DNA from 3 places in the Sphaerisporangium sp. NPDC049003 genome. Region 3 is predicted to be linked to each of the others. Evidence: riboswitches for the same ligand, from Rfam matches in the RefSeq annotation. Region 3 holds a riboswitch; each other region holds the start of a gene.
What was found. A riboswitch is a leader RNA that binds a small molecule or an ion and turns the genes downstream of it on or off. The one in region 3 is predicted to bind cobalamin.
Positions count from the first base shown of each region.

Region 1: it holds a riboswitch for cobalamin, as region 3 does, so the genes downstream of both, ACGFIV_RS07385 (ribonucleoside-diphosphate reductase subunit alpha) here and ACGFIV_RS04655 (ABC transporter substrate-binding protein) in region 3, are expected to answer to the same signal.
Region 2: it holds a riboswitch for cobalamin, as region 3 does, so the genes downstream of both, cobN (cobaltochelatase subunit CobN) here and ACGFIV_RS04655 (ABC transporter substrate-binding protein) in region 3, are expected to answer to the same signal.

Region 1 is NZ_JBICTU010000005.1:181,828-188,824, reverse strand. Features, by position in the region: gene ACGFIV_RS07395 (mechanosensitive ion channel domain-containing protein) at 1-232, opposite strand, end outside; gene ACGFIV_RS07390 (ribonucleotide-diphosphate reductase subunit beta) at 296-1,291, opposite strand; gene ACGFIV_RS07385 (ribonucleoside-diphosphate reductase subunit alpha) at 1,291-3,561, opposite strand; cobalamin riboswitch at 3,678-3,878, opposite strand; gene ACGFIV_RS07380 (RNA ligase family protein) at 4,046-5,269, opposite strand; gene ACGFIV_RS07375 (tripartite tricarboxylate transporter substrate-binding protein) at 5,292-6,254, opposite strand; gene ACGFIV_RS07370 (DUF234 domain-containing protein) at 6,470-6,997, shown strand, end outside.
Region 2 is NZ_JBICTU010000006.1:239,225-246,221, reverse strand. Features, by position in the region: gene cobN (cobaltochelatase subunit CobN) at 1-3,392, opposite strand, end outside; cobalamin riboswitch at 3,426-3,623, opposite strand; gene cobG (precorrin-3B synthase) at 3,642-5,075, shown strand; gene ACGFIV_RS09115 (cobalt-precorrin-6A reductase) at 5,128-5,910, shown strand; gene ACGFIV_RS09110 (precorrin-2 C(20)-methyltransferase) at 5,885-6,997, opposite strand, start outside.
Region 3 is NZ_JBICTU010000003.1:269,058-276,054, forward strand. Features, by position in the region: gene ACGFIV_RS04630 (terpene synthase family protein) at 1-667, opposite strand, end outside; gene ACGFIV_RS04635 (cytochrome P450) at 745-2,133, opposite strand; partial or broken gene ACGFIV_RS04640 (phytanoyl-CoA dioxygenase family protein) at 2,521-3,066, shown strand; gene ACGFIV_RS04645 (hypothetical protein) at 3,149-3,664, shown strand; gene ACGFIV_RS04650 (cytochrome P450) at 3,667-4,881, shown strand; adenosylcobalamin (AdoCbl) riboswitch at 4,983-5,122, shown strand; gene ACGFIV_RS04655 (ABC transporter substrate-binding protein) at 5,167-6,120, shown strand; gene ACGFIV_RS04660 (FecCD family ABC transporter permease) at 6,252-6,997, shown strand, end outside.

The sequences.
Region 1 (6,997 bases), on a different contig from region 3:
CCACCGCGTAGGAGGCGTCCTCGCCGGTCATGCCCGGCGCGAATCCGGTGTTGAACGCGACCAGGCCCGCCGTGGCGAACCCCGGCCACGTGCACCGCTCGACGATCGGGCCCGCCAGCGAGAAGCGGCCGTTGACGCGACGGGATCTGAGCAGCCGCCTGAGCAGCTCCACCGCCACGATGGCCGCCACCACGACGAGCACAAGGACAACCCAATTGACTGCTGATGACACGGACGGCGCCTCCTTCGTCGTCTTTCCTACCGTGTGCCATCGGTTGGGGGAAATCAGATTGGCTCAGAACACCTCGTCGAAGCTCACCGTGCCCTCCACCGCCACCTGGTAGGCGGACACCCTGCGCTCGAAGAAGTTCGCCAGCTCCTGCACGTCCTGGAGCTCCATGAAGGCGAACGGGTTGGCCGTGCCGTACCGGATGGGCAGCCCGAGCCGCACCAGGCGCCGGTCGGCGACGTACTGGAGGTACTCGCGCATCTGGTCCGCGCTCATGCCGGCGAGGCCCTCGCCGCACAGGTCACGGGCGAACGCCAGCTCGGCGGCGACCGCCTCCTCGATCATCCGGGTCACCTGGGCGCCCAGCTCGTCGTCGAAGAGATCCGGCTCCTCCGCCCGCACGGTGTCCACCACCGAGAAGGCGAACTCCATGTGCATGGACTCGTCGCGGAACACCCAGTTCGTCCCGGTCGCCAGCCCGCCCAGCAGGCCGCGCGAGCGCAGCCAGTACACGTAGGCGAAGGCGCCGTAGAAGAACAGGCCCTCGATGCAGGCGGCGAAGCAGATCAGGTTGAGCAGGAAGGCCCCGCGGTCCTGCCGGGTCGCGAGGCGGCTGAGCCCGTTGATCGAGTCGATCCACCGGAAGCAGAACTCCGCCTTGTCCCTGATCGACGGGATGTGCTCGATCGCCGCGAACGCCTTGGCCCGCTCGTCGTGGTCGGGGAGGTAGGTGTCCAGCAGCGTGAGGTAGAACTGCACGTGCACGGCCTCCTCGAAGAGCTGCCGTGAGAGGTACAGCCGCGCCTCGGGGGCGTTGACGTGCTGGTACAGGTTCAGCACCAGGTTGTTGGCCACGATCGAGTCGCCGGTCGCGAAGAACGCCACCAGGCGGTTGATCAGGTGCCGCTCCCCCGGGCTCATCTTCGCGAGGTCGGCGAGGTCGGACTGGAGGTCCACCTCCTCGACCGTCCAGGTGTTGCGGATCGCGGCCCTGTACCGCTCGTAGAACTCGGGGTACCGCATCGGCCGCAGCGTCAGGTCCATTCCGGGGTCGAGCAGCATCACTGGCAGGCCTCACAGATCTCGGGGTTTTCGAGGGAACACGCGACGGCCGCGAGGTCGGGCACGACCTCGAACGTCTGGACGGAGTCCGCGCCGCGCGCGGACGGCGACGGGGACGCCGACGGGGAGCCTGCCGTGGACTCGGCGGCCACGGTGGTCTGCGCTATGCGCGTCGCCGGACGCGAGCGCAGGTAGTACGTGGTCTTCAGCCCGGACCGCCACGCATAGGCGTACATCGACGACAGCTTGCCGATGGTCGGGGTGGCCATGAAGAGGTTGAGGGACTGCGACTGGTCGATGTACGGCTGCCGCGCGGCGGCCAGGTCGATCAGCGCCTTCTGCGGCAGCTCCCAGGCGGTGCGGTACAGGGCCTTGAGGTCCTCGGGAACCGAGGCGATCTCGCCCACGGACCCGTCGGCGCGCTTGACCGCGTCCCTGACCTGCGGCGTCCACAGCCCGCGCTCCTGCAGATCGCGGACCAGGTAGCGGTTGACCTGCAGGAACTCACCCGAGAGCGTCTCGCGCTTGAAGACGTTGGACACCTGCGGCTCGACGCACTCGTAGCATCCGGCGATCGAGGCGATGGTCGCCGTGGGGGCGACGGCCAGGAGCAGCGAGTTGCGCAGCCCGGTGACCGCGACGCGCTCGCGCAGCTCCGCCCACTCGGCGGGGTGTACCGGGTTCGCCGCCGGGAAGTGGTCGAGGTGCAGGACTCCCCCGGCCGCGCGCGTGTCGGCGTACGACGGATGCGCCCCGTGCGCCTCGGCGAGGCTCGCGGACGCCCAGTAGGCGGCGAGCGCCATCTCCTCGGCGATCCGCGTGGACAGCGCGAGCGCCTCCGGCGAGTCGAAGGGAAGCCGCAGCGAGAAGAAGACGTCGGCGAGGCCCATCACGCCGAGGCCGATCGGCCGCCAGCGCAGGTTGGCGGCCTCCGCCTCGGGTGTGGGGTAGAAGCCCCGGTCGATGGACCGGTCGAGGAAGCGGACGGCCGTCGCCACCGTGGAGCGCAGCCGGGCCCAGTCGACCCCGCCGTCCACCAGGTGCGCGGCGAGGTTGACCGAGCCGAGGTTGCACACGGCCGTCTCGGCGTCGCTGGTCACCTCAAGGATCTCGGTGCACAGGTTGGACAGGTGGATGACGTTCCCGGGCCTGGCCGTCTGGTTGGAGGCCCGGTTGGCGGCGTCCTTGAACGTCATCCAGCCGTTGCCCGTCTGCGCGAGGGTGCGCATCATGCGGCCGTACAGGGTCCTCGCGGGGAGCTGGCGGACGTAGAGCCCGGCCTCCTCCGCCTCGCGGTACCTGGCGTCGAACTCCTCGCCCCACAGGTCGACCAGCTCGGGGACGGCCTTGGGGTCGAACAGCGACCAGACGCCGTCGTCCTCGACGCGGCGCATGAACTCGTCGGGGATCCAGTTCGCCAGGTTGAGGTTGTGGGTGCGGCGGGCGTCCTCGCCGGTGTTGTCGCGCAGCTCCAGGAACTCCTCGACGTCGGCGTGCCACGGTTCGAGGTAGACGCAGGCCGCGCCCTTGCGCCGCCCGCCCTGGTTCACCGCCGCGACGCTGGAGTCGAGCGTGCGCAGCCAGGGCACGATGCCGTTGGAGTGACCGTTGGTCCCCCGGATGAGCGAGCCGCGCGACCGGACGCGGGTCCAGGAGACCCCGATCCCCCCGGCGTACTTCGACAGGCGCGCGATCTGGCCGTACCGCTCGTAGATGGCCTCCAGCTCGTCGCGGGGCGAGTCGAGAAGGAAGCACGACGACAGTTGCGGGCGCCGCGCCCCGGAGTTGAACAATGTCGGCGAACTGGGCAGGTACGACAGCGTGGAGATCAGCCGGTAGAGCTCCGCGGCCTCGGCCACCGTGCCGGCGAGCCCGCAGGCCACGCGCAGGAAGAAGTGCTGAGGCGCCTCCAGCACGCCGCGCGTGACGGGGTGGCGCAGCAGGTAGCGGTCGTAGACGGTGCGCAGCCCGAAGTACTCGAAACGCGCGTCGCCCTCGGGGTCGACCAGCTCGTCCAGCACGTCCGCGTTGGCCCGCACGAACTCGGCCAGCTCATCCTGGATCAGCCCCGCCGCGTGCGTGGCGGCGATCGACTCCGAGAACGTCCGCACGCCGTGCGCCGCCGCCTCGTCCGCGATCTCCTCGGCCAGCAGCCCGGCGGCGATCCGGGAGTTGGCGGGATCGGTGACGACCCGGGCGGCGGCCTCCTCGATGGCAAGGCGCCTGTCCCCGGTCTGGTACGGCAGTGGCAAATCGCGTGTCACGGTCACGTGCTCTCCCTCGTTGCGCTCGAATCCCCGCAAGGAGGGCACGCGTCGGAGCACGACCGGCAGGCGTCGCGCCGAGCGGGCAGGCCGGATACCCCGTCCGCGGCCCTCCCTCGAGGCCTGGACGACATGTCACCGGCAGGTCTTCGGACTCGCGGGCGTCTTCTCACGCCTAGTGGCCGTCGCTTCCCAGGCCTTCCGCTGCCCAGTGCTCATGTGACGGCGGTCGTTCCCGCTCACCGCTGCGGGGCAGCCCCGGAATCGCACCGGGTTCCCTCTTACCTCGCTCCGCAGAGCGAACCAGCAACGATCAGGATCCTACATGTAGTGGGCGCCGCCACAACAACCCCTACAGGTTGTGTCAGGGGCCGTTACTTACTGCCACTCGCACCATGGATTACCTCCTCAACGAACCGTGACACGAAATCGAGGGCGCTCTGGAGGGGGAGAGGGGTTGCGGCCGGAGCGGCGTCGCCGGGCGGCGGGATCATCGCCCTGTGCGTCCCCCGGCAGCCGCGCCATCCCCCGCGACCGGGGGACCCCCGGCACGGTGGTCGTGATCGATGCGAGCCAGTGCCGCGACGCCTGTGGCGAGCGCGCCTCGCAGCGCGGTGCGCTGTCCGGGTTCCAGGCCCCCGAGGTCCTCCTCCAGGTCGTCGAGGAGGTCGGTGAGGATCTCCTCGGCCAGTGGTTCGATCGCGGTGGCGGGTCCGAGCTTGCTCAGCACCGCTGCCGCACGCGCCGGGGTGAGCCGCTCGACCGCCTCGGCGACAAGCCATCCCGGGACACCTGCCGCTCCCTCGACCGGCGGCACATACGGCCGGGCACCCTGATAGCGGGAGTCCTCAGCGAAGCGCGGATGCTTGCGTTTGACCAATGGACGCGGGATGGCCCGCGTGCTCGCCTTCCAGCGCCCGGCCGGTCTGAGCACCAGCCCCTCGGCGAGGTTGTCCGCCAAGGCGGGCAACCCGAGCAGTGCGGGGAGCCGGCTGGAAAAGGCCGGCGGTAGTTCGCCGAGCGTGGACAGCGCCCCTTCGGCGAGGCGCGGCACGCAACGCGCTCCCGCCCGAGCGGCCGCCTGGCGCAGGGTGTCATCGGCGAGCCAGACGACGCCCTCTTCGGTCTCGAAGGCCGCGTCAAACAGGATCCATACCAGATCAGGGCAGTACCACACGCCTGTCTGCACTGGTTGGACGCCGGGCACCGCCGTCACCTCAGGATGCGGATAGTGACCGCCGGCCAACTCCCCATAGAGCACCAGGTTGCCATCGAACCCCTCCAGGCCACGCAGGAACCGGGCCATCTCGGCGGCCGTGACCGCCAGATCCGGCCAGATCCGCGACAGCCCGAAGAAGGAGTCGAGCTCCGCCTCCGACAGCAGGACCCGCCGCTTGGCAGGCCATACCGATGTGCCGTCGCACACCACCGCCAGATGCGCGCCGTGGATCTTCTCGGTGGCCACCCACGGGCCGCCGGTGTGCGGGACAGGGCCCGCACGCCGCGCCATCTTCGGGTAGACCGACCACTCGACGTCCATGACCAACCCTTCCGTATCGAAGACCTCACCGCCCGGCCAGAGTAGAGCCAGACCGATCATCGACGACAAGGGTTTTCGGCTCGACGCACGCGGTCGCGACGCTGCCACGCGGTTGGTGCCGGTGACCGAGACGGCGTCGGCGTCGGCGTCGGCGTCGGCGAACGGCCTCGACACTCTCCCCGGCGGCCGTGGCCGCTCAGGCGCGCAGGCCCAGCTCGCCGAGTGCCCGGCTCAGCCGGGCGGACTCCACGCGCAGCCACTGCCGGAACTCCTCGCCCTCCAGGTACAGCGGGGTCCAGCCGTTCCGCGCGCACAGCGCCCTCCAGCGCGCCGAGTCCGCGATGTCGTGGCACAGGCCGATGAGGGCGGCCCGGTCGTCGTCGGCGAGGTCACCGGCACCGAGCAGGCCGCGCCAGTTGGCGCAGGACAGGTGTACGTCGCACTCCAGCAGCGTCGGGGCGTCCAGACCCTGGATGCGGTCGGGCGAGGAGACCGCCAGCGCGTGCAGCTCTCCGGCCCGTACGCGCTCGCGCACCCCGGCATGGCTGCCGAGCGCCGCCACCACGCCCCCGCCCGAGAGCGCGGTGACCGCTTCGTCGCTGGTCGGGTAGGCCACGTAGTGGAGCAGACGCGCGTCCAGGCCGAGGCTCTGGGCGAGCATGCCGAACAGGACGTGGTCCATCCCGCCCTCGGCCCTGCCCGCCACCGCCAGCCTGGCCGGATCGCGCCGCATCGCGTCGGCGAACGCGCCGAACGACCCGAGGCGCGAGGACACCGGGACCACCAGCACCTCCCACTCGCCGCAGAGCCTGGCCAGCGGCGTGGTCCTGGCGAAGGCGCCCGCGGGCCGGACGGTCCGTACGGTGCCGACCAGTTCGGGCTCGGCCATGAGGATCTGGTCGGCGCGCCGCGCGCGGGCGAACTCCGTCAGCGCGACGTGCGGCGGGCGGTTGACGACCCGCACCTGGCCGGCCAGCGCGGCCCGCTCGGCCGTGCCGGCGAGGGCCCGCGCGACCCGGTCGGCCTCGCCCCCGTACGGCCCGGGGACGACCATCGAGAGCCGCGTCGCGGCGAGCGAGCGTGAACCGGTGGTGCTCCCGCATCCCGCGGCCAGCGCCACGAGCCCCGCGCCGAGTGCGAGCACCTCCCGTCGACGCATGGTTCATGCCCTTTCCCCCGATATACGGCTAAATGCCCACTTCAGACCATGTACACACGAAGGTGCGGCAGGAGCGCCCTCCCGGCCAAAGGGCTCGCGTCGGCGTCAGCCTCGGCACACGGCCCGGCCCGGCCGCTCGCCGGTCGAGGTCTAAGACACTCAAACTTGATACTCTCATCTATGAGTGTTTCACCTATGAGTGCCTGCGAGGACGTATGGATGGATTCATCGGCAGGCGGGGAGAGCTCGCCGCGCTCTCGCGCATGCTCGCACGGACCGAGGCGGGAGGCCGGGCAGGACGTCCCGGCCGAGCGGTGCTCATGCGCGGGCGGCGGCGCGTCGGCAAGTCCCGCCTGACCGAGGAGTTCATCGGGCGAGCCGACGTACCCCACCTGTTCTTCACCGCCTCCGCGCAGCCGAGTCTCCAGGCCGATCTTGCGCTGTTCACCGACGCCGCCCGTTCTTCCTCACTTCCGGGAGCCCAAGCCTTCCAGGAACAGGCCCCGCGGACGTGGGACGCCGCTTTGCATCTGCTCGCGGCGGCGTCGCCCGCCGATCGTCCCAGCGTCGTCGTCATCGACGAGATGCCGTACCTGATCGCCAACGATCCGGGGTTCGAGGGCACCCTGCAGAAGGTCTACGACCGGGAACTGTCGAAGCGCCCCGTCCTGCTGCTGTGCATCGGTTCCGACCTGGCGATGATGGAAGCGCTCAACGAGTACGGCCGTCCGTTCCACCAGCGC
Region 2 (6,997 bases), on a different contig from region 3:
AGGTAGTCGACGGTCGCCGCCAGCTCGAACGCCCCCTTGTACCCGTGCCGCCGCATCGCCGCCACCCAGCGCGGGTTGACGACCCGGGCGCGGAAGATCCGCGCCGTCTCCTCCGAGAGCGTCCGGGTGCGCACCGCGTCCGGACGGGTGCTGTCGCCGATGTAGGCGGCGGGCGCCTTGCCGGTCAGGGCGCGCACGGTGGCGATCATGCCGCCGTGGTACTGGAAGTAGTCGTCGGAGTCGGCGATGTCGTGCTCGCGGGTGTCGACGTTCTTGGCGGCCACGGCGATGCGCCGGTAGGCGGTCTCCATGTCCTTTCTCGCGGGCGTGCCGTCCATGTCCCTGCCGTAGGCGAAGCCGCCCCACACCGCGTACACCTCGGCGAGGTCGGCGTCGTCGCGCCAGTTGCGGCTGTCGATCAGCGGCAGCAGCCCCGCCCCGTAGGCGCCCGGCCTCGACCCGAAGACGCGGGTGGTGGCCCGGCGCTCGTCGCCGTGTTCCGCGCGGTCGGCCACCACGTGCGCCCGTACGAAGTTGACCTCCTCCGGCTCCTCCAGCCCGGCGACCAGCCGCACCGCGTCGTCCAGCATCACGACGACGTGGGGGAACGCGTCGCGGAAGAAGCCGCTGATCCTGACGGTGACGTCCACGCGGGGGCGGCCCAGCTCCTCGTGGGGGATCGGCGCGAGGCCGGTGACCCGGCGGGACGCCTCGTCCCACACCGGTCGTACGCCGAGGAGCGCGAGCACCTCGGCCACGTCGTCACCGGAGGTGCGCATGGCGCTGGTCCCCCAGATCGACAGGCCCACCGAGCGCGGCCAGTCGCCGGTGTCGGCGCGGTAGCGTGCGAGCAGCGAGTCGGCCATGGCCTGCCCCGTCTCCCAGGCAAGGCGGCTCGGCACGGCCTTGGGGTCGACCGAGTAGAAGTTCCGGCCGGTGGGCAGCACGTTGATCAGCCCGCGCAGCGGCGACCCGCTCGGCCCCGCCGGCACGTACCCTCCGTCGAGCGCGTGCAGCACGGCGCCGATCTCGTCGCTGGTCCTCGCCAGCCGCGGAACGATCTCGGTGGCCGCGAAGCGCAGGATCCGCCCGGCCATCGGCGGTACGGCCACCCCCGCCGCCTCCCCGGCCACCGGCGGTACGGCCGCGCAGACCTCCTCCACCGCGCCGGGATCCCAGCCGCGCTCCTCCATGCCGTGGACGAGCGCCGCCGCGACCGTCTCGGCCCGGTCGGTGTCGGCCCGCGCGGCGCTGCCGTCCTCCGCCAGGCCGAGGGCCTCGCGCAGCCCGGGTAGCGCCTCGGCCCCGGCCCACATCTGCCGGGCGCGCAGCATCGCCAGCACGAGGTCCTCGCGGGCCCGGCCCACGGGCGCCTGACCCAGCACGTGCAGGCCGTCGCGGATCTGCACGTCCTTGACCTCGCACAGCCAGCCGTCGACGTGCAGCAGGAAGTCGTCGAACTCCGCGTCGTGCGGCCTGTCGTCCAGCCCGAGATCGTGGTCGAGCCGGGCGGCCTGGATGAGGGTCCAGATCTGGGCGCGGATCGCGGGGAGCTTGGCGGGGTCCATCGCGGCGATGGAGGCGTGCTCGTCGAGGAGCTGCTCCAGACGCGCCATGTCGCCGTAGGTGTCGGCGCGGGCCATGGGCGGCACCAGGTGGTCGACCAGGGTGGCGTGGGCGCGGCGCTTGGCCTGGGTCCCCTCGCCGGGGTCGTTCACGAGGAACGGGTAGATCAGCGGCAGGTCGCCGAGCGCGGCGTCCGGCCCGCAGGAGGCGGACATCCCGGCGGACTTGCCCGGCAGCCACTCCAGGTTGCCGTGCTTGCCGACGTGTACCACCGCGTGCGCGCCGAACCCGTCCTGGAGCCAGCGGTAGGCGGCCAGGTAGTGGTGGCTGGGCGGCAGGTCGGGGTCGTGGTAGATCGCGATGGGGTTCTCGCCGAACCCACGCGGCGGCTGGACCATCACCACGACGTTGCCGGCGCGCAGGGCCGCCAGCACGATCTCCCCCTCGGGGTCGCGCGAACGGTCGACGAACAGCTCGCCGGGCGGCGGTCCCCAGTGCCGCTCCATCCCCGCGCGGAGGTCCTCGGGAAGCGTGGCGTACCAGGCCCGGTAACGCGCGGCGGAGACGCGCACGGGGTTGCCGGAGAGCTGCTCCTCGGTGAGCCAGTCCTGGTCCTGGCCGCCCGCGGCGATGAGCGCGTGGACGAGCGCGTCGCCGTCCTGCCCGTCCACGCCCGGCAGGCCGCCCTCGCCCTCGGGCCCGATGTCGTACCCGCTCGCGCGCATGGCGGCCAGCAGGCGGACCACGCTGGCGGGTGTGTCCAGGCCCACGGCGTTGCCGATCCGCGCGTGCTTGGTGGGGTAGGCCGACAGCATGACCGCGATCCGCCTGTCCCCCGGGGGCACGTGCCGCAGCGCGGCGTGCCGTACGGCGATGCCGGCGACCCGGGCCGCGCGCTCGGGGTCCGCCACGTAGACGGTCAGGCCCTCCTCGTCGACCTCCTTGAAGGAGAACGGCACGGTGATGATCCGCCCGTCGAACTCCGGGATGGCCACCTGCGAGGCGGCGTCCAGCGGGGACAGCCCGTCGTCGCTCGCCGCCCAGGTCTCCCGGTCTCCCGTCAGGCACAGGCCCTGGATGATCGGAACGTCGAGCCGGGCGAGCGCCCCCACGTCCCAGGCCTCGTCGTCGCCGCCCGCCGAGGCGGTGGCCGGACGGGTGCCGCCCGCCGCCAGCACGGTGACGACCAGCGCGTCCACGCCGCCGAGAACCTCCATCAGGCCGGGCTCCGCGGTGCGCAACGACGCGCAGTACACGGGCAGCGCCCGGCCTCCGGCGTCCTCGATCGCGCCGCACAACGCCTCGACGAACCCGGTGTTCCCCGCGACATGATGAGCCCGGTAGTACAGAACCCCCACGACCGGCCGCCCCTCACCTTCGGCGCCGTCGGTCCTCTCAAGGACGCCCCAGCTTGGCGTGGGCGCGGGGGCCGCGAAGCCGTGCCCGGTGAGCAGCACGGTGTCGGACACGAACCTGTACAGCTCGGCCAGGTTGGCCGGGCCACCGTGCGCCAGATAGGCGTGCGCCTCGGCGCACACTCCACCGGGGACGGTGGACAGCTCCATCAACTCGGCGTCGGGAGCCTGCTCGCCTCCGAGCACGATGACGGGGCGGGGCCCCGCCAGCAGCATGTCCAGCCCCTCCTCCCATACCCGCCGCCCGCCGAGCAGGCGGACGACGACCAGCTCCACGTCGTCGAGCAGCGGGGAGAGGTCCTCGACGGCGAGCCGCGCCGGGTTGTCCAGGCGGTACGGGGCGCCGCTCGCGCGTGCGCTCAGCAGGTCGGTGTCGGAGGTCGACAGCAGAAGTACGGGGAGATGGCGCACGGCACATCCTCACTCGGGGTCCGCGCCCCGGGTCGTGGGTCCACACGGCCTGGAGTCTCCTGGCTTCCGGATCGACGCTCACCCCGGCCTTCCCGCCCGTTGCCGGGCCGTGGCCTTGGATGGGGTTCGCTCCCCGGTGACAGTGGCGGGACCGCGCCGGATTCACACCGGCTTCCTCCTTGTGCCGTCGCTCCCCTATCAGATCACGGAGTCCGACTTATTGCGAGAAGTCGGGTTAACATCCTCAACGTGTCTGTCGTCGACTTTCCGGAGTCCTCGTCGCGATTCCACGTCCGGAAACCCCCGGACAGGTCGCGGGTGGACGCCTGTCCCGGTGCGTTGCAGACGCATCCGGCCGCGGACGGTGCCGTCGCCCGTATCCGGGTGCCGGGTGGCGTCCTCACCGCCGCCCAGTTGCGCGAGCTGGGCGCCGCCGCCACGTCCCTCGGCTCCGGGGTGGTCGAGCTGACCTCCCGTGCCAACGTGCAGGTACGAGGGCTGAACGCCGAGGGGGAGACCGCGTTCGCCGCGAGGATGGCCGCCGCGGGGCTGCTCCCCTCCGCGACCCATGAACGTGTGCGGAACATCCTGGCCTCCCCCATGGCCGGGCTCGACGGTCGCGGCCTGATCGAGGTGGCACCGCTCGTACGCGAACTGGACGAGGCGCTGTGCTCCCGCCCGGCCCTCGCGGGACTGCCCGGCCGGTTCCTGTTCGCCCTGGACGACGGCAGAGGCGACCTGCCCGCCCTCAAGGCCGACCTCACCTTCGTCCCGATCCCCGCGCCGGCCGGCGGAGAGCCGGTCGAGGGGGCGCTCCTCCTGGCGGGAGAGGACCACGGAGTACGCCTCGCCCCGACACAGGCGGTATCCGCGATGATGGCGGCGGCCGAGGCCTTCCTCGCCGAACGAACCGCCCAGAACTCGACGGCCTGGCGCATGGCCGAACTCGACGACGGCCCGGCGAGGATCGCCACCCACCTCGGCGGCTCCGCCCGCGTCGGGACGCCCGCCCACGCCGACGGCCCCACCGGGTCCGGGGAGCACGACCCCGTGCCGGTGGTCTCCCCGGACGTGCCGTCATCGCCGCCGCTCGGCCTGGTACACCGGCCCGCGCGGGGGGCCGTACCCGGGCCCGGGGAGAGGGCCGTCCCCCGGGTCGCGCTCGTCGTCATGCCGCCGCTCGGCCGGCTGACCGGCGCCCAGGCGCGAGCACTGGCGACGGCGGCGCAGGCGGGCGACGGCGAGATCCGGCTGACGCCATGGCGTGGCGCCGTCGTGCCCGGCGTCAGCGGAGCGGACGCGGAGTCATGGCTGTCCAGGCTCGCGGCCACCGGCCTGGTCACCGATCCCGCCTCCCCGTGGACCGGGGTCACGGCCTGCACCGGACGACCCGGCTGCGCGAAGTCACTCTCCGATGTCCAGGCGGACGCCGCGTCGATCGCGCACATCCAGGCGACCACCGCCCGCGCGCCGGGCGCCGGTGTGCTTCGCGTGCACTGGGCCGGGTGCGAGCGCCGGTGCGGACGGCCCGCCGGGCAGGCCGTACTCGTGGTGGCCACCGGCGACGGCTACCGTGTCGACGCCGGCGGCCGGAGCCTGCACTGCGAGGACATCGAGGAGACGACGGCCGCGGTCACCGCGGCCCGCCAGGTGGCCGGCACGTCCAGACGGTCCGGGGCGTGATGGAGGGATCCGGGTTCGTGTCCGTGGACAGGGGCGTCTGGTGAGGTCAGGCGTGCTCGTTCTCGGGGGGACGGGTGAGGCGCGGGCGCTGGCGGCGGCGCTGGCGGCCCGTCCCGAGGTCCGCGTGATCTCCTCGCTCGCGGGCCGTGTGACCGATCCCCGCCTTCCTGAGGGCGAGGTGCGCGTCGGGGGGTTCGGCGGGCCAGAACGCCTGGCCGACTGGCTGCGCGAGCAGGGCATCAGGGCCGTGGTTGACGCCACCCACCCGTTCGCCGAACGGATCACCGCCTCGGCCGTACGCGCAACCGCGGCGGCGGAGGTCCCCCTGCTCGTGCTGCGTCGGCCAGGATGGCGGCAGGAGGCCGCAGACGACTGGCACTGGACGTCGTCCCTGCCGGAAGCCGCCGCGTCGCTGCCAGGGCTCGGAAGGCGGGTCTTCCTCACCACCGGACGCCAGGGCCTGCCGGTCTTCGCCGGCCTGGACGACCTGTGGTTCCTGATCCGCACGGTCGACCCACCCGATCCGCCGCTTCCTCGCCACTGCCGCCTCCTGCGCGACCGGGGTCCGTACACGCTGGACGGCGAGCGGGCGCTGATGCGCCGGCACCGCGTCGACGTGCTGGTCACCAAGGACAGCGGCGGAACGATGACCATGGCCAAGCTGTCGGCCGCACGCGAACTCGGCCTCCCCGTCGTCGTCGTACGCCGCCCGCCCCTCCCCCGGATCCCCGCTGTGGAGACCACGGAAGAGGCCCTCACCTGGCTCCATGGCCTCGTGAGTCGCTGGGCTCCGGGGCGGGCCGCGCCGTTCAGGCGGGGTAGCGGCGGGGGGTGAAGACGACGGGGCGGCCGTTCCGGTACACCGTGCGGGTCGTCGAGGAGCCGATGACCAGCAGGCAGCGCATGTCGACGCCGGCCGGGTCCAGCTTGGCGAGGGTGGTGACGCGCAGGCTCTCCGCAGGGCCGCCGACGTCCCGCCCGACGACCACGGGCGTGTCCGGGGCGCGGTGCTCCAGCAGGAGGTCCCGCGCCGCGGCCACCTGCCACGTACGGCTGCGCGACGCCGGGTTGTAGATCGCCAGCACCAGGTCGGCGCGTGCCGCGGCCGTGACGCGCCCGGCGATGACGTCCCACGGCTTGAGCTGGTCGGACAGGGAGAGCACGCAGTAGTCGTGACCGAGTGGAGCACCGGCCCGAGCGGCCACCGCGTGCGCGGCCGTCAGGCCCGGCACCACGCGCACCGGCACCCCGGCGAACCTCGGCTCGCACGCCACCTCCAGCACGGCGGCTGCCATCGCGAACACTCCGGGGTCACCCGAGGAGACCACCGCGACGCGGGAGCCCGCCTTCGCCAGCTCCAGCGCGTGCGCCGCCCGCTCGGCCTCGACGCGGTTGTCGGTCGGGTGCCGGCGCTGGCGGGGGTTGGGAGCCACCCGGTCCAGGTAGGGGCCGTAACCGACGAGCTCGTCGGCGGTCGCCAGAGCGTCCTGGGCCTCCGGAGTCAGCCAGTGGCGGCCCGCAGGGCCGAGCCCCACCACGACGACTTCCCCGAGGCCGCCCCCCGGCCCGGCCGTCCTGGGCATCGGGGACAGCGTGTCCGTGCGGCCCGCGCCCGGACCGGCGGGCACCGGCGACGGGGTGTCCATCCGGCTGGGCAGGATGGCCAGGGAGAAGTACGGCACCTCACCGGGGTCGACCCGCGCGAGCGGGGCTATCCGCTGCCCGCCGGTGGTCGCCCGCTCGACGTACCAGGCCTCGTCCAGGCGGCCGGCCCGCGCGAGCGCCTCGCGTACGGAGGTGAAGGTGCGGCCCAGCTTGAGGATCGCCGCCGAGTCGGCGGTGGCCAGCCGTGCCGCGAGCTCCTCCGATGGCAGCGTGCCCGGGAGGATGGTCAGGGTCTCCTCGCGCTCGACCAGCGGACG
Region 3 (6,997 bases):
GGCGGATCACCCGCTGCACCGCCCAACTGGCCTCGCGGACGCCCGGCAGGTCGTCCGGATCGGAGGGCCCGCCGGTGTGGATCAGATGGGACGCGAAGGCGAAGGAGAAGCCGAGGTTGTCGGCGTTGTCCAGGTACTCCTCCAGCGAGGGCGTGACGCCGGAGCTTCGCCACCCGCGCTCGCGGCTCATCGCGTCCAGCATGCGCTGGAGCTCATCGCGCCAGACCGGGCCGAGCACGGCGAACGCGGGCGCGGCCGCCAGCTCCGCGCGGATGTCGGCGAGGAAGCGGGTGAGCTCGTCCCCGGGCACCGGCTCGGCGCCGCCGGCGACCGCGAGGCACCGGCGGGCGATGGCCTCCACCTCCTCCGTCGAGGTGGCGACGTAGTCCACGAGCCAGTCGAGGGCGAAGGCCCACAGGCACACCTTGTTCGCCATCCGCAGCTGCTCGGCGGTGAACCACGGACCGCTGAACGCCATGGCCATCGACAGCGTGCTCGACAGCGCGGCGTCGAACGGCCGGGCAGGGAACAGCTCGGGATAGGCGGCCAGCCACCCCTGCATGTCCCGCTGCGACCGCCCGGCCACGGCGCAGATGGTTCCCGAGTCCGTCGCGCCCGGCCACCGGCCCTGGCCGGGGGTACGGCCGCTCGCGTCGTCGTCTGTCATAGGGAGTCTCGCGTCGTCGTCTGGCATCGGGAGTCCGGTGTCGCCGTCTGTCATCGGGGGTCTCGTGTCGTCGCCCGTCACCGCGGGCCTCGCGCGGCGTACTCGACGGGAAGGAGTCGCAGCTCGACCTTCCCCCGGGGGCGCAGCAACGCCGTGGGCGCGGGCGTGAACGGCCCACGGCCGAGCAGCGCCGGACGGAACCGGCTCACGATGGAGGCGACCATGAGCGGTGCGTCCATGTAGAAAAGGTGCTGGCCGAGGCACTGGTGCGCGCCGCCGCCGAAGGGGAAGTAGGCGTAACGGTGCCGCCGCCGCTGGTCGTCCGGCGAGAACCGCTCGGGGTCGAACTCCAGCGGCCGGTCCCAGAACTCCTCAAGCCGGTGCGTGGCGTACGGGCTGATCAGCACCATCGAGCCGGCCCTGACGCGCACGCCGCCGACGATCTCGTCCCGCACGGCCATGCGGGGGAACAGCCAGCCCGCCGGGTGCAGGCGCATCACTTCCTGGAGGACCATCTTGGTGTAGCGCAGCTCCGGCACGTGCGAGGGCAGCACGGGGCCCGTGCCGACCACGCGGTCGATCTCGGCGTACAGCCTGGCGGCGACCTCCGGGTGGGCGTCCAGCTCCGGCCACAGCCACGTCAGCGTGGTCGCCGTCGTCTCCGACGCCGCCGCGTACACGCTGACCAGGTCGTCGCGGATCTGCCGGTCGTCCCGTTCCTCCCCGCCGGGGCCGCGCGCGCGGCACAGCGCGGAGACGACGTCGAGGCCCTCGCCGGTCCCCGGCCGCTCCTTGGCCTGCCGGATCACCGGGAACACCACGTCGTCGACGGCGCCGACCGCGTCCATGAAGGCCCGGTCGCCCGGCATGCGGAGCGAGTACGGCATGAAAGGCATGAGCAGCCGGAACGTGACCGCCGCGTCGGCCGTGTGGTAGGCGGACATCAGCCGCTCGCTGTCCCGCCGGGAGATCCTGTCCCCGAACAGGACCCTGACGGTGCTCTGGTTGACGATGGCGGCCATCTCGTGCGCGGCGTCGACCGGGCTCCCCGACCGGGCGTGCTCCTCCAGCTCGGCGACCCGCTCGTCGACCGTCTTGGCGACCACGCCGGCCAGCGAGGCGATGTACTTGGCCGTGAACAGCGCCTGGAGGATCTTCCTGCTGGACTCCCAGGAGGGGCCGTCGCCGAGGATGCCGGCTCCGAGCAGGCGGTTCAACGGCCGCCAGAACATGCCCTGGCGGGTGTAGTTGGTCCAGTTGCCGCGCAGCACGTGCTGGACGTGGTCCGGGTGGGTCACCAGATACGGCCGGAACAGGCCGAGCTTCAGCCGTACGACCTCTCCGCCGGCCCGCATCCCGATCTCCGCGAGGCCGTTGACGGGATCTCGCGCGATCTTCGGCATCACCCGGGAGAGGGGGCCCCGTCTGGTCCGCCGGGCCTGCCCGGCGCCGATATCGACCGGCATCTCCACGATCTCCAACCTTGAGCCACCCGGAAGCACGCGGCGTGGCGGGACGCCCTTCGTTGGGGGCGCCGATCTGGAAACGCCGCGTGTCACAAGGGCCGCAAACGAGACAAGCGGCTACTGTCATGGCAAATGCCACGTGGTGAATGATCTACCACGATAATCTGACCAGGAGCAAGATTTTCGGTCAGACAAATCACCGGGACCCGGCTCAATGATCAGTTTCGGACACGGGTCCGCGCCGATGACAGGGGGCTGTGCGGCGGCGATGCCGGGCCGGGCCGACGACTTAAGTGGTCTTGGTCGCAAGAGGTTCCGGCCGCCAGGGGGCGACCTACCGCTACCAAGCGCTTGCTTTAGGGGTGGGGTTGGTTCGAAACTGGGGCAATGGCCACCAATGCTCCGGTCCGCGACGTGACCGATCATGAGGTCGAATCCTTCAAGGGGAACGGCTGGGTACGGCTGCCGCGGCTCGTCGATCCCGCCCTGGTGGACGGGCTGCGCGAGCGGGCGCTCGGTCACCTGCGCGCCCGCTCGCGCGAGCGCGCCACCCTGGTCGACCAGGCGTTCGGCCAGTCCAGGGACGTCGCCGAGTCCGACGAGGCCTTCCACGACCTGGCCTTCGACGCCGCGATGGGCCGGTGCGCCACCCGGCTGCTGCACGGCGTCAGGGGCGTGCGCGTCCAGGTGACGAACCTGCTGATCAAGGAACCTGGCGACGGCGGGCACGGCGCGACCGAGTTCCACCAGGACTTCCCCTGGATGCCGATGGACCGCTCGGCGATGCTGACCGTCTGGCTGGCGCTCGCCGACGTCCCCGCCGAGATGGGCAGCCTGCGGTTCTACAACGGCTCCCACCGGCACGGCGTCCTCGGACGGAGCTTCACCCGCGACGGCGACGACCAGCTCACCCAGCACCCGTGGCTCAAAGCGCTGGAGCTGTCGCCTCCCCTGGACCTGCGGGCCGGCGACGCGACCGTCCACCACGTTCAAGTGCGCATCCGACCACCAGGGCATGACGCCGGGCTGCGAGCGGGTCTTCCGGGCCGTCGCGCGGGCGCACCTGGAGACCGGGGCGCCGATCACCACCCACTCCCACAGCGCCTCGCGGGGCGGGCTGGAGCAGCAGCGGCTCCTGGCCTCCGAGGGCGTGGACCTGACGCGGGTCGTCATCGGCCACGCCGGCGACTCCACCGACCCCGCCTATCTCGAAGAGCTGGTCGCCGAGGGCAGCTTCCTCGGCATGGACCGGTTCGGCATCGAGACGATCAGCTCGTTCGAGGACCGGGTCGCCATCGTGGCGGAGATGTGCGCGCGCGGCCACGCCGGCCGCATGGTGCTGTCCCACGACTCCTACTGCTTCAACGACCGGTTCGACCCCCGGGTCGTACGGGAGCGCCACCCGAACTACCACCTGCTGCACATCTCCCGCGACGTCCTTCCCGAGCTGCGCAAGCGCGGCGTGACCGATGACCAGATCCACCAGATGCTCGTCGAGAACCCCCGCAGGATCCTCACCCCGAGGTCGTGATCATGCAGAACACCTCACCGGCCACCGCCACCGACTTCGACGTCACCTCCGACTGGCACGTCGCCGCGCCGTACGACTTCCTGCGCAGGCTCAGGCACGAACGGCCGGTGTTCCACAGCGAGCACCTGGACGCGTACGTCCTGACCCGCCACGAGGACGTGCGCGCGGCGTACGGGGACGCGCGGCGGTTCTCCTCCGAGGGGTCGCTCACGATCTCGCGGAGCCTCGCCGGCGAGACCAGGAAGGTGCTCGGCGACCACGGGTCCTTCCTGTCCAGCTTCGTGGCCAACGTCGACCCGCCCACGCACACGCGGCTGCGCCGTTCGGTGTCCCGGGCCTTCACCCCGCGCGCTGTCACCGCGATGGAGGAGCGGTTCCGGCGGCTCAACGAGGACCTCCTCGACCGGGTGGCGCCGCAGGGCGGGGGCGACTTCGTCGCGGAGCTCGGGCACGTGCCGTCGGCCAAGCTCAGCGCCCGGTTCATCGGCGTGCCCGAGGAGGACGAGGAGTTCGTCAAGGAGCACGTCAAGGACTGGTTCATGCTGTTCCTGTCGCCGCAGCCGCCCGACCGGCAGCTCGTGCTGGCGCGCAGCTTCCTCGAATACCTGGACTACGTCGACAAGCTGGTGGCCTCCCGCGCCGCCGAGCCGCGTGACGACTTCACCTCGCTGATGACCGGGCTCATCGGAACCGAGCTGTCCCACAGGGAGGTCGTCGAGCTGATCTCCACGATCCTGCTGGGCGGCAACGACACCGTGCCCAACCAGCTCGGCAACAGCGTGCTGAGGCTCCTGCGTGAGGACGCCTGGCCCCTGGCCCCCGAGCTGGTCCAGAACGCGGTCGAGGAGTGCATGCGCATCGACGGCTCCAGCCTCGGCTCCTTCCGGTACGCCCTCACCGACATCGAGCTGCACGGCGTGACCATCCCGGAGGGCTCGCTGGTGCCGCTCTCCACCGACTCGGCCGCGCACGACGAGACCGTCTTCCCCGCGCCGGAGGAGTTCGACCTCGGGCGAGGGAACTCCGACGCGCACATGACGTTCGGGTACGGCATCCACTTCTGCGTCGGGGCCGCGCTGGCGCGCCTCCAGCTCCGTACGGCCCTTGAGGTGCTGGGCCGCCGGCTGCCCGGCCTGCGGCTGGTGCCCGGCCAGCCGCTCGCGTACCGCAAGTCCATCGTCGGGCGGGGCCTGCCGTCGCTTCTGGTCGAATGGTGATCACCCCACGCGCTGCGTTCTGAGGCGCAGCTCGCCTGAGCCGCCGGTCTGGAGTGGTGAGGCTTTCCACCCGTCGTATCCCGTTGCGGCATTGGTTGATACCGTTCGTCTGACGCGCAGCGTGCAGCGAAGTCCGGTGTGAGTCCGGCGCTGTCCCGCAACTGTGAGACCCCTCGGGTCGAGCCAGGTCGCCTGCATGCCGCGCCGACGTCGTCAACCCTCGTGGAAAAGGGTGATCCGTCAGCACACGGGTCTCTCGATTTCCCGGCAACAGGAGGAACTCTCGTGAGGCCCGTACGCACGGCCTTGGCGGGCGCGTTGCTGGGTGCGCTGACACTGGCCGCATGCGGCCAGTCCACCGGCACCGAAAGCACCGCCACCGCCACCGCCACCCCCGCTCCCGCCGCCTCGCAGGATGGCGGCTTCCCCGTCACCGTCCAGGCGGGCAACGGCTCCGTCACCATCGGGCACAAGCCCGCCCAGATCATCTCGCTCTCGCCGAGCGCCACGGAGAGCCTGTTCGCGATCGGCGCGGGACCGCAGGTCATCGCCGTCGACGACCAGTCGACCTACCCCGCCGAGGCCCCGAAGTCGGACCTGTCCGGCTTCAAGCCCAACGCCGAGGCGATCATCGCCAAGAAGCCCGACCTGGTCGTGCTCGCCAACGACACGGGCGGCATCGTGGCCGCGCTGACCAAGGTCGGCATCCCGGTCCTGCTCGAACCGGCCGCCACCAAGCTCGACGAGACCTACGACGAGATCGCCGACCTCGGAGCCGCCACCGGCAACAAGGCCAAGGCCGACGAGCTCGCCGCGGGCATGAAGCGGCAGATCGACGAGATCGTCGCCGCGGCGCCCAAGGACAAGAAGCTCACTTACTTCCACGAGCTGGACAACACGCCGTACTCGGTGACGTCCAGCACGTTCATCGGCCAGATCTACGGGCTCTTCGGGCTCGCCAACATCGCGGACACGGCCCCCGAGGCCGCCGGGGGGTACCCCAAGCTCTCCAGCGAGTTCGTCGCCAAGGCCGACCCCGACCTGATCTTCCTGGCCGACACCAAGTGCTGCGGCCAGTCCAGGGAGGCCCTCGCCAAACGGCCGGGGTGGGGAGGCCTGTCGGCGATCGCGAAGGACCGCGTGATCACGCTCGACGACGACATCGCCTCACGCTGGGGCCCGCGCGTGGTCGACTTCGTCAAGATCGTTGACGAGGCGGTCACGAAGGCCGCCGCCTGAGACCCGATGGGACACCTGGAACGACACGCCCCGTGAACCGGCACGACCCTGGAACGACGCGCCCTGAGAAGCGGCGCGGCGCCGGTACGACGCGCCCTGTGAATCGGCGCGACGCCGGTAGGTCGCGCCCCGTGAGGCGGCGCGACGCCGGTACGACGCGCGCGGCGAGGCTGCGGCCGGCGGCGCTGGCCGCGGCCCTCGCCGTGCTCGTGATCTGCGTGATCGCGGGCCTGATGATCGGCGCGGCCGGCGTCTCGCTCAAGGGCATCGTGCTCGAACTGCTCGACCGGGTGCCGTTCGTCTCGGTGGACTCCGGGCTGTCGCCGGTCGAGCGGGGGCTGGTCTTCCAGCTCAGGTTGCCCCGCGTGGTGCTGGCGGCGGTGGTCGGCGGCCTGCTGGCCATCGCGGGCGCCGGGTACCAGGGCGTGTTCCGCAACCCGCTCGCCGATCCCTACCTTCTCGGCGCCGCCGCCGGTGCGGGCTTCACCGCGACCCTGATGATCGTGCTGATCCAGGTCGACGGGCTGGTGCCGCTCGCCGCCTTCGGCGGGGCGATCGGCGGCGTGCTGCTGGCGTACGCGCTCGGCAACACGGCGGGCCGGGGCGGCGGCACGGCCACCCTGGTGCTCGCCGGGGTGGCGGTGGCCTCCTTCCTGTCCGCGTTGCAGGCCTTCGTGCAGCAGCTCCGCGTCGAGCAGTTGCAGCGCATCTACTCGTGGATCCTCGGGGGCATCGGCGGCGACTGGGCGCAGGTGTGGCTCGTCGCCCCCTACGCCCTGGTGTCGACGGTCGTCCTGCTCGCCCACGGCCGGCTGCTGGACGTGCTGTCGGTCGGCGACGACGAGGCGGTCAGCCTCGGGGTCAACGCGGGGCGCGT